Regions from separate parts of the Nocardioides dokdonensis FR1436 genome, predicted to be linked through region 3. Evidence: predicted binding sites of a transcription regulator. Region 3 holds the regulator's gene; each other region holds the start of a gene.
What was found. Region 3 encodes LexA, which represses DNA repair genes until DNA is damaged. Its sites were predicted from a motif close to TCGAACANNTGTTCGA; they were not measured.
Positions count from the first base shown of each region.

Region 1: the regulator LexA is predicted to act here: its motif matches at 1,344-1,359, upstream of I601_RS13410 (DUF6504 family protein).
Region 2: the regulator LexA is predicted to act here: its motif matches at 1,894-1,909, upstream of I601_RS10550 (HNH endonuclease signature motif containing protein).
Region 4: the regulator LexA is predicted to act here: its motif matches at 1,618-1,633, upstream of I601_RS13835 (HNH endonuclease signature motif containing protein).

Region 1 is NZ_CP015079.1:2,824,831-2,828,033, forward strand. Features, by position in the region: gene I601_RS13395 (phytoene desaturase family protein) at 1-231, opposite strand, end outside; gene I601_RS13400 (YbaK/EbsC family protein) at 241-720, opposite strand; gene I601_RS13405 (hypothetical protein) at 771-1,277, shown strand; gene I601_RS13410 (DUF6504 family protein) at 1,461-1,829, shown strand; gene I601_RS13415 (SAV_6107 family HEPN domain-containing protein) at 1,841-2,299, shown strand; gene I601_RS13420 (endonuclease) at 2,314-3,203, shown strand, end outside.
Region 2 is NZ_CP015079.1:2,222,574-2,225,776, forward strand. Features, by position in the region: gene I601_RS10540 (thioesterase family protein) at 1-209, shown strand, start outside; gene I601_RS10545 (sulfatase family protein) at 232-1,797, opposite strand; gene I601_RS10550 (HNH endonuclease signature motif containing protein) at 1,923-3,203, shown strand, end outside.
Region 3 is NZ_CP015079.1:1,995,738-1,998,940, reverse strand. Features, by position in the region: gene I601_RS09420 (hypothetical protein) at 116-532, shown strand; gene I601_RS09415 (LysM peptidoglycan-binding domain-containing protein) at 706-1,062, opposite strand; gene lexA (transcriptional repressor LexA) at 1,396-2,130, shown strand; gene I601_RS09405 (alkaline phosphatase D family protein) at 2,253-3,203, shown strand, end outside.
Region 4 is NZ_CP015079.1:2,921,670-2,924,872, forward strand. Features, by position in the region: gene I601_RS13825 (hypothetical protein) at 34-660, shown strand; gene I601_RS13830 (signal peptidase I) at 809-1,480, shown strand; gene I601_RS13835 (HNH endonuclease signature motif containing protein) at 1,696-2,958, shown strand; gene I601_RS13840 (hypothetical protein) at 3,149-3,203, shown strand, end outside.

The DNA.
Region 1 (3,203 bases), 830 kb from region 3:
CTCGCGCTCCAGCGGACGCCCGGTCTTGCGGAACAGGTCGCGCAGCACCGCCGGCAGCAGGGTGGTGCTGGGTCCGGCGTCCCAGGTGTAGCCCTCGGCGCTCACCGAGCCCAGGGCGCCGCCGAGGGCCTCGGAGCGCTCGAGGAGGGTGACGTCGTGCCCGGTCTTGGCCAGGCGGCCGGCCGTGGCGAGACCGGCGTACCCACCTCCGACCACCACGACCCGCGCCACGCGCACACCCTAGGGGGTCTCGACGTCCACCACGCTCGCGCCGGTCAGGGCGAGCAGCTCCTCGAAGGTGGTGGAGAAGACCGCCGCCGGGTGCCCGGCGGCGGCCCACACGACCTCGTGCCGGGCCAGCCACGCGTCGAGGTACGTCGGCACCGGTCTCGGGTGCGCGAGGGGCGAGACGCCCCCGATGACCTGGCCGGTGTGCTCGCGCACGAACTCCGGCTTCGCCCGGTCGAGGCGCTCGACGCCGATGCGCTCGGCGAGCGCGCGCACGTCGACGCGGTGCGCGCCCGAGGTCAGCACCAGCACCGGCGACCCGGCGGCGTCGAAGAGCAGGCTGTTGGCGATCGCGCCCACCTCGCAGCCCAGCGCCTCGGCCGCGAGCGCGGCGGTGTGCACGGCGTCGGGGAGGACCACGATCTCGCCGCGCCCTCCTCTGCTGACCAGCTCGGCTCGGAAGCGGACGATGCCCGGGTGCTCGGTGCTCATGGCTGCGACCCTAGAGTTCGCCTCGAGACCACGCACGAGAGAGGGCCGTCATGGACGACGACCGGCTGGACCCGCCCCGCGCGCTGAGGCTGTGCCTGCGGCTGCACCTGCTGCTGCTGGCACTGGGCGCGGTGACCGTGACGCTGACCGCGGTGCTGCGCGACGACCTGGTCCTCGAGTGGGCCCGTGGCCACCGCTCGGCCGCCGAGATCCTGGAGCGCCAGGGACTCGACTACCTCATCGAGGAGCAGCCGATCGCGGTGCCGCAGTTCTTCCCGGTCGCCGCGGTGCTCTTCGTGGTGATGGTGCTGCTCATCGGCGTGCTGATGGTCTTCTTCAGCAACGGGCACCACTGGGCCCGCGTGTGCCTGGCCGTGCTGGTGGTGATGACCGCGGTCGCCACTCTCAGCGGCATCCGGGTCGGGCCCCCGCAGGTCTTCGTGGTGCTGAGCTACCTCTCGCTCGTCGTCGACGTCGCGATCCTGGCGACGATGTTCCATCCGGACACCAACGCCTACCTGCGCCGCACCCACGAGCGGATCTCCGCCACCGCCTGAGGGCCCCGGGGGCTCCCGCGCTTCCTTGACGGCTTGTCGGTGGGCGCGTGTACCTTGGGAACAAGTTCGAACACAGGTTCGAACTCGCTCTCCGACGGGGGCGACCTCGACCCCGTCCCCGCCGGGGAGCGACCCGGCGGTCCTGGCGCCCACAGCGCCGGAGAGGTGGCAGTGGTGGAGCTGATGAGACGGTACGACGAGCCGGTCGAGGTCCGGTGCGGCCTGCTGGCCGGCACCGAGACCGAGGTCCCCGAGCAGTTCCTGTGGCGGGGCCGGCTGTGGAAGGTGCGCTCGGTGCTCGAGCACTGGGTGGAGACCGGGGAGTGGTGGCGCCACGCCGGAGTGCGTGCGGTGATCGGCTCCGACGAGCCCACCGGCGACCAGCCGGCCCGACCGCGTCCGCTGGAGGACCTGCTCGCCGAGCGTGCGGTGTGGCGGGTGGAGGCCGGTCGGGGGGCGGCGGTGCGCGGTCTCGAGGACGCCGGCGGTGTCTTCGACCTCGCGCTCGACGTCGACGCCCGGCGCTGGCAGCTCGTCGGCTGCGCGGACTGAGGGGGAGGACCATGACCACGATGGCTGCGCGGACGTCCGAGGCTCCGCACCCCTACGCCCTGCCCGCGACGACCCACTCCTACCTCGCCCGTGCGGCGGAGTCGCTGAGCGAGGCGATGGCCACGCCGGAGGTGCCGGCGCGCTACGCCTGCGCCCACGTCTCGGCGCTGCGCTCGGCCGCGGCACTGCTCTCGGCGCGCGCCCGCCCGGTCGCGGCGCGTCGGCGCCCCCAGAAGAACGCCTGGGTGCTGCTGGCCGAGGTGGCTCCCGAGCTGGTCGAGTGGGCCACGTTCTTCTCCGCGGGCGCCGCCAAGCGGGCCGCGGCCGAGGCGGGCTCCTCGCGGGCGGTCTCGGAGCGGGAGGCCGACGACCTCGTGCGCGACGCCGACCGGTTCCTGGCCGTGGTCGAGCAGTGCCTCGGGCTGGTGCCGCACCCTCCGGTCCTGGAGCGCATCACCCGAGCGGGGTGAGGCAGGCTGGCCCCGTGCTGCTCTCCTCCTCGAGCCCCGGGGCCCGTCGTGCGCGGACCCCTGGTGCCGTCCTGCTCCTCGTCGCCCTGCTCTCGGCCCTGCTCGCCTGTGGCGGCGGGGGTGAGGTCGGCACGAGCGAGCGGACGTCCCTGCTGGGTGCCGAGCAGCTCGCGGAGGCGACCACGGTGGCCGAGGCCCTGGCGCTCGGCGACGGGGCGGCGCTGAGCGTGCGCGGGCACGTGGTGGGTCAGCCCACGGCCCCCGGCGAGGTGGCCTTCGACGGGTTCCCCGACGACCTGGCCCTGGCGTTGGCCGACCGGCCCGACGAGCGCGACCCCGCCCGGATGCTGCTGGTGCAGGTCCCCGACGAGCTCCGCAGCACCTGGGGGCTGCGCTCGCACCCGGACCTGCTCGGTCGGGAGGTGGTGCTGCGCGGCACCCGGTCGACGTACTTCTCGGGTCCGGGGCTCAAGCAGGTCTCGGCGATCGCCTCGGTCGACGGACAGGCTGTCCCGACGGTCCCGACGGACCCGACCGGCCCGACGGCCCCCGCCGGGGGAGGCCTGCCGGCCGAGGTGCAGCAGTACTACGCCGACGCGGAGGGTCGCACCGGCGCCGACCTCGCGCAGGCGCTGCACGAGATCATCTCCACCGACGTCGAGCGGCTGCACTACGACGAGCTGTGGGAGGCGCTGCGCGACACCGACGCCGACCCGGACGCTCCGGGCCGGGTCATCGAGCTCTACACCGGCGACAGCGTGCCGGGCGACGCCCATGGCGGCGACCCCGATCAGTGGAACCGCGAGCACGTGTGGCCGCAGAGCCGCGGCGGCTTCGGCACCAGCGCCGGACCGGGCACCGACCTGCACCACGTCCGCCCCGCCGACGTCAGCGTCAACGGTGA
Region 2 (3,203 bases), 230 kb from region 3:
CCTTCGACCTCGGTCTGGTCGGGTGGGCGCCGACGCTCGAGCTGTCCGCGCACGTGCGCGCCAAGCCGGCCCCGGGCTGGCTGAAGGTGCAGCACCACACCCGCAACCTCGCGGGCGGGATGTTCGAGGAGGACTGCGAGGTCTGGGACTCCACCGGGCGCCTGGTCGCCCAGTCGCGCCAGCTGGCGCTGGCGCCGCGCGCCTCCTGAGCGGAGCCTCGGCCACCAGGGCTCAACGCGGCTGCGGCACCGTCCCGAAGTCCTGCTGCTCGCACTGGCTCACGCCTGAGCAGTCCTCCAGCGACCGGTAGCGGCGGCGCAGCTCGCCCAGCACCGGCGCGTACGCCGCCCGGTCGGCGACGTTGTCGATCTGGAAGCGGTCCTCGCGGCGGTCGTAGAGCTCCTCGGACCCGTCCCACCAGCGGGCGTAGGTCCAGCGGCCGGTGCGTACCCCGCGCCACTCCCACCCGAAGGCGGCGAGCGCCTCGGGGTCGCTGGTGCCGGCCTGGATGAGCGAGGTGTCGTTGACCGGAGCGCCCTCCGCCCAGCCGGGCTGCAGGGTGATGCCGTCGGTGTGCCCGGCGCGGCGGACCTTGCCGAGCACCCCGGCGAGGTCGAGGAAGGTCGGCGCGAGGTCGACCATGCTGGCGGTGGCCGTGCTGGTGCTGCCCGGCTCGATCCCGGGCCCGCGCAGCAGCAGCGGCACCTGCAGCGCCTCCTCGTAGGGGTAGTTCTTGCCGAAGAGCCGGTGCTCGCCGAGCAGGAAGCCGTTGTCGCTGACGAAGACGATGAGCGTGTTGTCGAGCTCGCCGCTGCGGCGCAGTGCCCGGACCGTCCGTGCGTTGGCCTGGTCGATGGCCTGCAGGGAGCGCGCCCGGTCGCGGACCTGGCGGGTCAGGGCGGGCAACGACAGCCGGTCGCGTCCGCTGATCGCGGCCGGCTTGTCGGACATGTCGTCCTCGTTGAAGGAGGCCTTGTCGCGGGTGCTCAGGCGCAGGTCCGAGAACATCTCGGCGTGCCGACGCGCGGGCACCGGCGGGCCCCACCCGTCGACGTACGCCGCGTGCGGACCGACGTGGGAGGCCCAGAGGAAGAACGGCGCGCGCCGCGGCGCGTACTCCTTGATCAGGCGCACCGACTCGTCGCGCACGATGTCGGCGACGTACTTCTCGCCGAAGCCGCGCGGCTCGCCGTCGTTGTAGAAGGTGGTGCCGTAGTAGGAGTAGGTGCGGGCGCCGGTGGGGGAGTAGAAGTCCCAGCCACGCGGGCGGGGCTCCTCGAAGGTGTACTCGTTGAGGTTCTTGCCCACGAACGCCGTGCGGTAGCCGGCGCGGCGCAGCCACGGCCCGAGGTTCTCCTTCTCGTTGCCGGCCACGAACGCCGGCCACCCGCCGTAGGGGCCGTCGTTGTGGCGCACCCCGTTGTTGTGCGCGTACTCGCCGGTGAGGATCTCCGCACGCGCCGGGCAGCACAGCGGGTGCGGGTTGATCGCGTCGGTGAACTCGATGCCCGCGCGCCCCAGCAGCCGCCGCGTGCGCGGCATGAACCGCATCTCGGTGTCGGTCTGGTCGTCGGTGGTGATCAGCACGATGTTGGGTCGCGCCTGCGGGCGGGCCGGCGCCGGCGGCGCCTCCGTCCGTTGCGGGCGTCCGGGAGCCTCGGTCCGCTCCGCGCGCCCCGGACGCTGCGGGCGCCGTCCGTCGTCGGTCTGCGCGGGCCAGGTGCTCACGAGCAGCGCCAGCACCAGGGCGCCGACGAGGAGCAGCACGCCCGTGAGGACGCGCAGCCGCCTGGGCATGTCCGAGAACCCCATGTCTTGGTAGACGCAGCGGATCCGGATTCGGTTGCCACGAGTCACGATTCTTCTTCCACAACCTCGGCCTGCCCATTGCTCTCGAACTCCAGTTCGAGTAAAATCAGGTCATGGCAGCCGTTCTCACCACCACCTCCGGCCGCAGTGTCGGCGAGGCGGACGTGGCACGGCTGAGCGAGGTCGAGCTGGTGGAGGAGATCCGGGCCCTGGAGGAGCTGAAGGCGCAGGCCTCGGCTCGGCAGGTCGAGGCGACGGCGCGCCTGGACGTGGTCGTACGCCGCCGCCACGCAGCGGCCGGTCTGCCGGCGGACCGCCACGGGGTCGGGGTCGCCTCCCAGGTGGCCCATGCTCGCCGTGAGTCACCGGTGCGCGGTGCGCGGCACCTGGGGCTGGCGAAGATCCTGACCCGGGAGATGCCGCACACGCTGGCCGCGATGCGGGCCGGCTGGTGCAGCGAGTGGCGCGCGACCCTGCTGGTCCGCGAGACCGCCTGCCTGTCGTTGGAGCACCGCCGCCAGATCGACGCCGAGCTGATGACCGAGCCCTCGACCACGCAAGGGTGGGGCGACAAGCGGCTCATCAACGAGGCCCGCACCCGGGCCTACCGGCTCGACCCGCACGCCCACCTCGCCCGCTCCCGCAAGGCCGAGGCCGACCGGTACGTCTCCATCCGCCCGGCACCCGACACGATGACCTGGGTCAGCGCCCTGCTGCCGGTCAAGCACGGCGTCGCGGTCTATGCGGTCCTCAAGAACGCCGCCGACCACGCCCGCGCCACCGGCGACGAACGCACCCGTGGCCAGGTCATGGCCGACACCCTCGTCGCCACCCTGCTCACCCCCGCCGAGCCGGCGCAGACGTCCACCCCGCCCACGGGCCCGGTCGCGGTGAACCTGACCATCTCCGATGCCACCCTGCTCGCCGGCGGCCACGAACCCGCCTGGATCACCGGCTACGGCCCCGTCCCCGCCGGGTTCGCCCGCAACCTCGTCGCCGACGCCCTCGCGGAGGCGCACGCGACGCTGAGGCGGCTCTACACCAGCACCACCGGCGCCCTGACCGCCATGGACTCCAGGTCCCGCACCTTCCCGGCCGGCCTCGCTCTGTTCATCGAGCTGCGCGACCAGTCGTGCCGCACCCCCTGGTGCGACGCACCGATCCGCCACCACGACCACGTCCGGCCCCACACCACCGCCGGCCCCACCAGCGGCCACAACGGCCAAGGCCTCTGCGAGGCCTGCAACCACGCCAAGGAAGCCCCCGGCTGGACCTCACAACCCACCACCAGCCCCGACGGGCGCCACCAGGTCGAGATCACCACCCCCACCGGCCACCAGACCCGATCCAGAGCACCCGACCTCCCACCCGGCGACCCACCGGCGTACGCGTCG
Region 3 (3,203 bases):
GAATTGGTGTGATCTGGATCTCGCTCCCCGCATCGGTGCAGGTCAGCGCCACGCAGGCAGCCCCAGTTCCTCGCCCCGGTCCCCGCGACCAGGGGGCATCGGCCACAATGGGCACGTGGACGGGGAGGTCGTGGACAGGGTGGTCGTGGAGCCGAGCGGGCACTCTCCAGCACCCCCCGCTCCGGGCAAGCGGGCCGGGGCTCGGCGGGCCGCGAAGCCGAAGCGCTCCATGGACCCCCGGATGCTCGGGCTCGCCCTCGGGGTCACCGTGGCGGTGGTGGCCTGGGGCTACCTCGTGTACGCCGCGATCGACTTCGGCGCCGAGGCCCGCAGTGGCGAGTCGGCCGCATGGTTCTTCCTGGCGCTGGCCTCGCTGGGCGCCGTGGCCTGCCTCTTCGTGGGACTGATGCTGGTCGTGCGGCTGCTGCGCGCACTGGGCATCACCCAGGCGCCTGCGCCACGCTCCCCCGACGCCACAGACTCCCCCGAACCGGCCACCGCGCAGCCCGCTGGACGCCGCGCGGCCCGCTGAGGCCGCACCGTGCCGCACTCATCGGGGCCGAGCTCCACCGGAGACAGCGCGAGGGGCGGGCCCACCTGGGCCCGCCCCTCGCTTCCCCTGGTTTCGCCGGCCGGGGTCGAGGCGACCGGCGAAAATCGTGGGCGGCCGCAGCCGCCAGTGCCCCGCAGGGCCGTCGAGCAGCCTCAGCTGGTCGGGACCCGCAGCCGCTGACCGGTGACCACCAGGCCACCGTCGAGGGCGTTGAGCGTCTGGATGTGCTGGATCATCTCGCGCACGTCGTCACCCTGGGCCCGCTCCGTGGCGATGGCCCACAGGGTGTCGCCGGTGCCGACGGTGATCACCTCGGTCGGCGGGGGCGTGCCCTTCTCGCTGGTGGCCATCGAGCCGCCGGCCAGGAGGACGCCGGCCAGGACCACCAGCACCAGCGCGAGGCCCAGGACGACCAGGCGACCGCGACGGGTCAACCGGACCGGGCCGGGCGTCGTACGCGTCTGGACGGGGTGCTGGGTCTGCATGGGGAACTGGGCGATGGTGCTCATGGTGACCTCCTGGGGAAGGGGGTGGTCGTTGTCGTGATCGGTCGAGGTGATGTCTACAGACGGCCACCGACAGTCCCGGTCGAGAAGCTCCTCGACCAGGTGTTCGATCGAACACATGAGCGAGACTAGATCAGGTGTTCGAGGGAATGCAAGAGGGTGCGCGAACAATTGTTCGAGGCCTGTCGACGGGGGTTACCAGCCACACCCACCGGGCCGCGGTCCGACACGCCGTTCGAACAGATGTTTGAAGTTGCCCGCCCTGCGGCGCTACCGTGTCCTCACGACCATCCGAGCGGACACCCCGGCTCGGGCCTCGCGCACGAAAGGCACACGATGGCGACCAAGGACGGCGTCCCCCGCAAGCGGAAGGTCGCGGAGCTGCCCGACGGGCCCCCCGACGCGACCGGCCTCACCCCACGCCAGGTCAAGGTGCTCGGCTGCATCAAGGAGGCCATCGAGACCCGCGGCTACCCGCCGAGCATGCGCGAGATCGGCCAGGCCGTCGGCCTGACCAGTACCTCGAGCGTCTCCCACCAGCTGAAGGTGCTCGAGGAGAAGGGCTTCCTCAAGCGCGACGCGCACCGGCCCCGCGCGCTCGAGGTCTTCCTGCCCGAGCTGATGGCGCGTCGCCGCGCGATCTCCTCGGCCGACGACAGCTCGGTCGACGAGACCGACGTCGGCAACACCATGCCGGCCGCCACCTACGTCCCGGTCGTGGGTCGCATCGCCGCCGGTGGTCCGATCCTGGCCGAGGAGCGCGTCGAGGACGTCTTCCCGCTGCCCAAGCAGCTCGTGGGCGACGGCACCCTCTTCCTGCTCGAGGTCTCCGGCGACTCGATGATCGACGCCGCCATCTGCGACGGCGACTACGTGGTGATCCGCCAGGAGCAGACCGCAAGCAACGGCCAGATCGTGGCCGCCCTGATCGGCGACGAGGCCACCGTCAAGACCTTCCAGCGCAAGGACGGCAAGGTCTGGCTGCTGCCGCACAACGACGCCTACGAGCCCATCGACGGCACCCACGCCTCGATCCTCGGCGTCGTCACCGCGGTGCTGCGCAGCCTCTAGGGACAGCCTCTGGGGGCAGCCCCTGAGCCCCGCACCTGTCGCACCGTCGAACCGACGGTGAACACTCGGCGTCCGAACCCCCGTCCGCGTCACGCGGACGGGGGTTCGTCGTTGGATGAGGCGTGACCCCACCGCAGATCCCCTCCCCTGCCGCTCCCTCCCCCACCGGGCCCGTCCGCGACGCCGAGCGCGACCGCCTGGCCGCCCTGGGGCGGCGTACGGTCCTCGCCGTCGGGGCCGGCAGCGCCGCCGTGGCCGCCGGCAGCGGCGCACTCACCGCGCCCGCTGCCCGCGCGGCCAGCGCCCGGCACGACGTCTTCGCGCACGGCGTCGCCTCCGGCGACCCGCTGCCGCACGCGGTGCTGATCTGGACCCGGGTCACCCCCACCCGGGCCGCACAGCCCGGCTCCGGGAAGGGCCCGCGGCTGGGGGTGCGCTGGGAGGTCGCCACCGACCGCCGCTTCCGCCGTGTCGTGCGCCGCGGCCGCTTCGCGACCAGCGCCGCGCGCGACCACACCGTCAAGCTCGACGTCACCGGCCTCCAACCGGAGACGACCTACTACTACCGCTTCGTCGCCCGCGGGCAGCGCAGCCCGGTCGGCACCACCCGCACCGCCCCCGCCAAGCGCGCCACCCCCGCCAACCTGCGCCTGGGCGTGGTCTCCTGCGCCAACCTGCAGGCCGGCTGGTTCAGCGCCTACCGCCACCTCGCGGCGCGCCGCGACCTGCACGCGGTGCTGCACCTGGGCGACTACTTCTACGAGTACGGCCCCGGCGAGTACGGGATGGGTCGCGACAACGTCGACGTGCGCCCGCACGACCCGCCGCACGAGGTCGTCACGCTCAGCGACTACCGGCGCCGGCACGCGCAGTACAAGACCGACCCGGACCTGCAGGCGCTGCACGCGGCGCACGCCTGGATCGTGACCTGGGACGATCACGAGGTCACCAACGACCAGTGGAAGGCAGGCGCGGAGAACCACGACGACACCGAGGGCGACTACCGCCGACGGCGCGCCCGCGCCCACCGCGCGTACGACGAGTGGATGCCGGTGCGCATGGACGGCACCGCC
Region 4 (3,203 bases), 930 kb from region 3:
ACCGAGGCCGGCTCCAGACAAGGACCCTCCCTCATGTCGAACACCTCCGCTCGCAAGTCCTCTGTTCGTATCGCTGCTTCGGTGGCCCTGGTTGCCGGTGCCACTGCGGTGGCCGGTCTGGGTACGTTCGGTTCGTTCACCTCCACCACCGACGCCGCTGAGGCTGTCGACTCGGGTCAGACGAAGATCACGATGAGCAACCAGGGCACGCAGGGCCTGGACGTCCCGGCGGTGAAGCTGGTCCCCGGTGACACCGTGCAGCGTGCGGTGCAGCTGGTGCGGGCCGAGCAGACCGAGGGCTTCGGTTCGGTGAAGCTGACCACGACGTCGTCGGCGGGGGTGCCCTCGATCCTGACCACCAACGTCACCAACGGGCTGCAGCTGAGCATCGACCAGTGCTCGGTGGCGTGGGTCAAGTCCGCGACCACCAAGGAGATGACCTGCTCGGGCGCCACCACCTCGATCCTGGCCTCGCGTGCGGTGATCGGTGCGAACACCGACCTGACCGAGGTCACCAAGACCCTCAACGGTTCCACCGGGGTCTCGAACCTGCGTCTGACCCTGGCGCTGCCGCAGGCGGCTGACAACGAGTTCCAGCTGAAGTCCGACACCGTGAACTTCAAGTTCGACGCCACGCAGCGCGTCGGCGAGGCTCGCTGATCCAGTCCGGGTCCGGGGGGACACCCGGACCCGGGCATCGTGTGGCCGCCGTGGAGGGAGCGGCGGCCGCACGGCACCACCTCATCCCTCACCCCAGCACCGCCCCCGCACCTCACCCGCAGCAGCCACCAGCCGAAGGAGCCCGATCATGAGCAGCCCCGCCGTTCCCCTGGTCGTCGGTCGCCACCGCGCCACCGCTGCTGCTCCGCGGGTCTTCGTGCCCGCTCCTGCTCCCGTGACCGCCCCGGCCCCGGCACCCGAAGGTCGGCGTCCGCGCCGCCGGGTGCTGCGGGTGCTGCGTGGCCTGGTCCGGGTCGTCACCTCGCTGCTGGTCATCGCGGCGCTGGCGTTCTTCTTGTTCTTCGCGGTCGGCCCGCACGTGCTGGGCTACCGCACCGCGACCATGCTGACCGGCTCGATGGAGCCCGGGATCATGGTCGGCGACGTCGTGGTGACAGCCCCGCGCCCCGCCGAGGACGTGGTCGTCGGTGACGTGATCACCTACCACATCCCGATCGAGGACCAGCGCGTCGAGACCCACCGCGTGGTCGAGGTCGAGCGTGGCAAGGACGGCTCCATCGCGGTGCGCACCAAGGGCGACAACAACGACGGTGTCGACCCCTGGACCGCGACCCTGGACGGCGACACCGTGTGGGAGGTCCAGGCCGTGATCCCCAAGGTCGGCACCGCCATCCGCGCCCTGCGCACCCCGGTCGTCAACGACCTCGTCCTGTACGGCGCCCTGGGCACCGTCCTCCTCCTCGGCCTGTCCCGCATCTGGGCCCGCGACGAGGACGACGCGGAGACCGACGAGGCCTGATCCGCCCAGCACCACCCGAGCCCGGCACCGTCCGAGGTCCACCAGAGACCTCGGGCGGTGCCGTTCGTCGACGAGCGGTCACTTTCGCACCGTCGACCGGTCACTTCTGCACCCTCGAGCAGTCACTCTGTGTATGCTCGAAAAAGTTTTCGATCTGCCTGTGGAAAACGCCGTTTGAACTGGCGTTTTACCTAGCGCCTTGGGAGAATGGTCCCATGGCCACGACGGCACTGCACCCCATCGGCGACGCTGTCGCGCGGGTGCACGCCGCGCTCGACGAGGTGGCGGAGACCCCGGCCTGGTCGATGGGCCAGGCCGACGCCGCTGAGGTGCTGGTGCAGATCGCGCGGGCCGAGGCGAGGTTGGTCGAGCTCCGCTCGCGGGCGCTGGTCCAGGCGGAGGCCGTGGCGGTCCAGGAGCGCAACGCCTCGCCGTCGTTGGCGGTGTGGCACGCGTACGCGACCCGGTCGACGAAGCGGGAGTCGTTCCGCGAGGTCCGCCTGGCCACCGGTCTGATCCGGTACGGCGTGGTGCGGGAGGCGCTGGGTCGTGGCGACCTGGTCGCGGAGCAGGCGTCGGTGATCGTCAACGCGCTGGATGCGTTGCCCGACGACCTCGAGCCGGGCGTGTTGGAGCAGGCCGCGAAGGCGCTGGTCGCCTACGCGGAGGTCCACGACGCCAAGGCGTTGAGGATCCTGGGCCGGCGGATCCTCGAGGTCGTCGCATCCGAGGTGGCTGAGGCGTGGGAGGCCGAGCAGCTGGCCCGCCAGGACCGTGAGGCGGAGAGGGCGGTGGCGTTCCGGATCCGTGAGGACGACCAGGGCCGCTGCAAGGGCTCCTTCACCGTGCCGGCGCTGGTGGGGCAGATGCTGGAGCGGGCGCTGCTGGCGTTCGCCGCACCCAAGCACCAGATCGCGAACCGCACCGGCCAGGACGGTCAGGACGAGACGGCAATGCCCGTCCGTCGCCCTACCGCGCAGCGCCTCGGTGCGGCGTTCGTGGAGCTGATCGAGCGGCTCGACCCCACGACCCTGCCCCGAGCCGGTGGTGTGAACGCCACCGTGGTGGTTACCATGACCGCCGCCTCGCTAGCAGGTGGCCTCGCGGCCGCGACCCTGGACACCGGCGCCCGGGTCTCCGCCGCCACCGCACGCCGGCTGGCGTGCGAGGCCGGCATCCTCCCGGTGGTGCTGGGCGGGACGAGCCGGCCCCTCGACGTCGGCCGGGCCAGACGGCTCTTCACCACCGCCCAACGCATTGCGCTGGCGGTGCGTGACCGGGGCTGCACCGCGCAGGGCTGCGACGCGCCGCCGGCGAGGTGCCACGCCCACCACGACGACCCCTGGTCCCGCGGCGGGCGCACCGACCTGGCCCGCGGGCGGTTGCTGTGCCCCTTCCACCACCGCCGCATCCACGACCCGGAGTACGAGGCCGACATCGGCGCCGACAACCAGGTCCGGTTCCACAGACGAACGTAGAACAGGGCTGCCGGTTTCTCCCGGGTCTCGACGCCGCTCGGGCTTCCTTGCGGGTGGCTGTGGGGTCTTGCGTGTTCCTTGAGGGAATGTGGGGTCTTTGCCTGGTGGTGGCTTGCGTTGGGGGGAGCAGAGTTCTACTCATCAGCCCGACCGGCCCACCGAGGCCGGCTCCAGACAAGGACCCTCCCTCATGTCGAACACCTCCGCTCGCAAGTCCTCTGTTCGTATCGCTGCTTCGGTGGCCC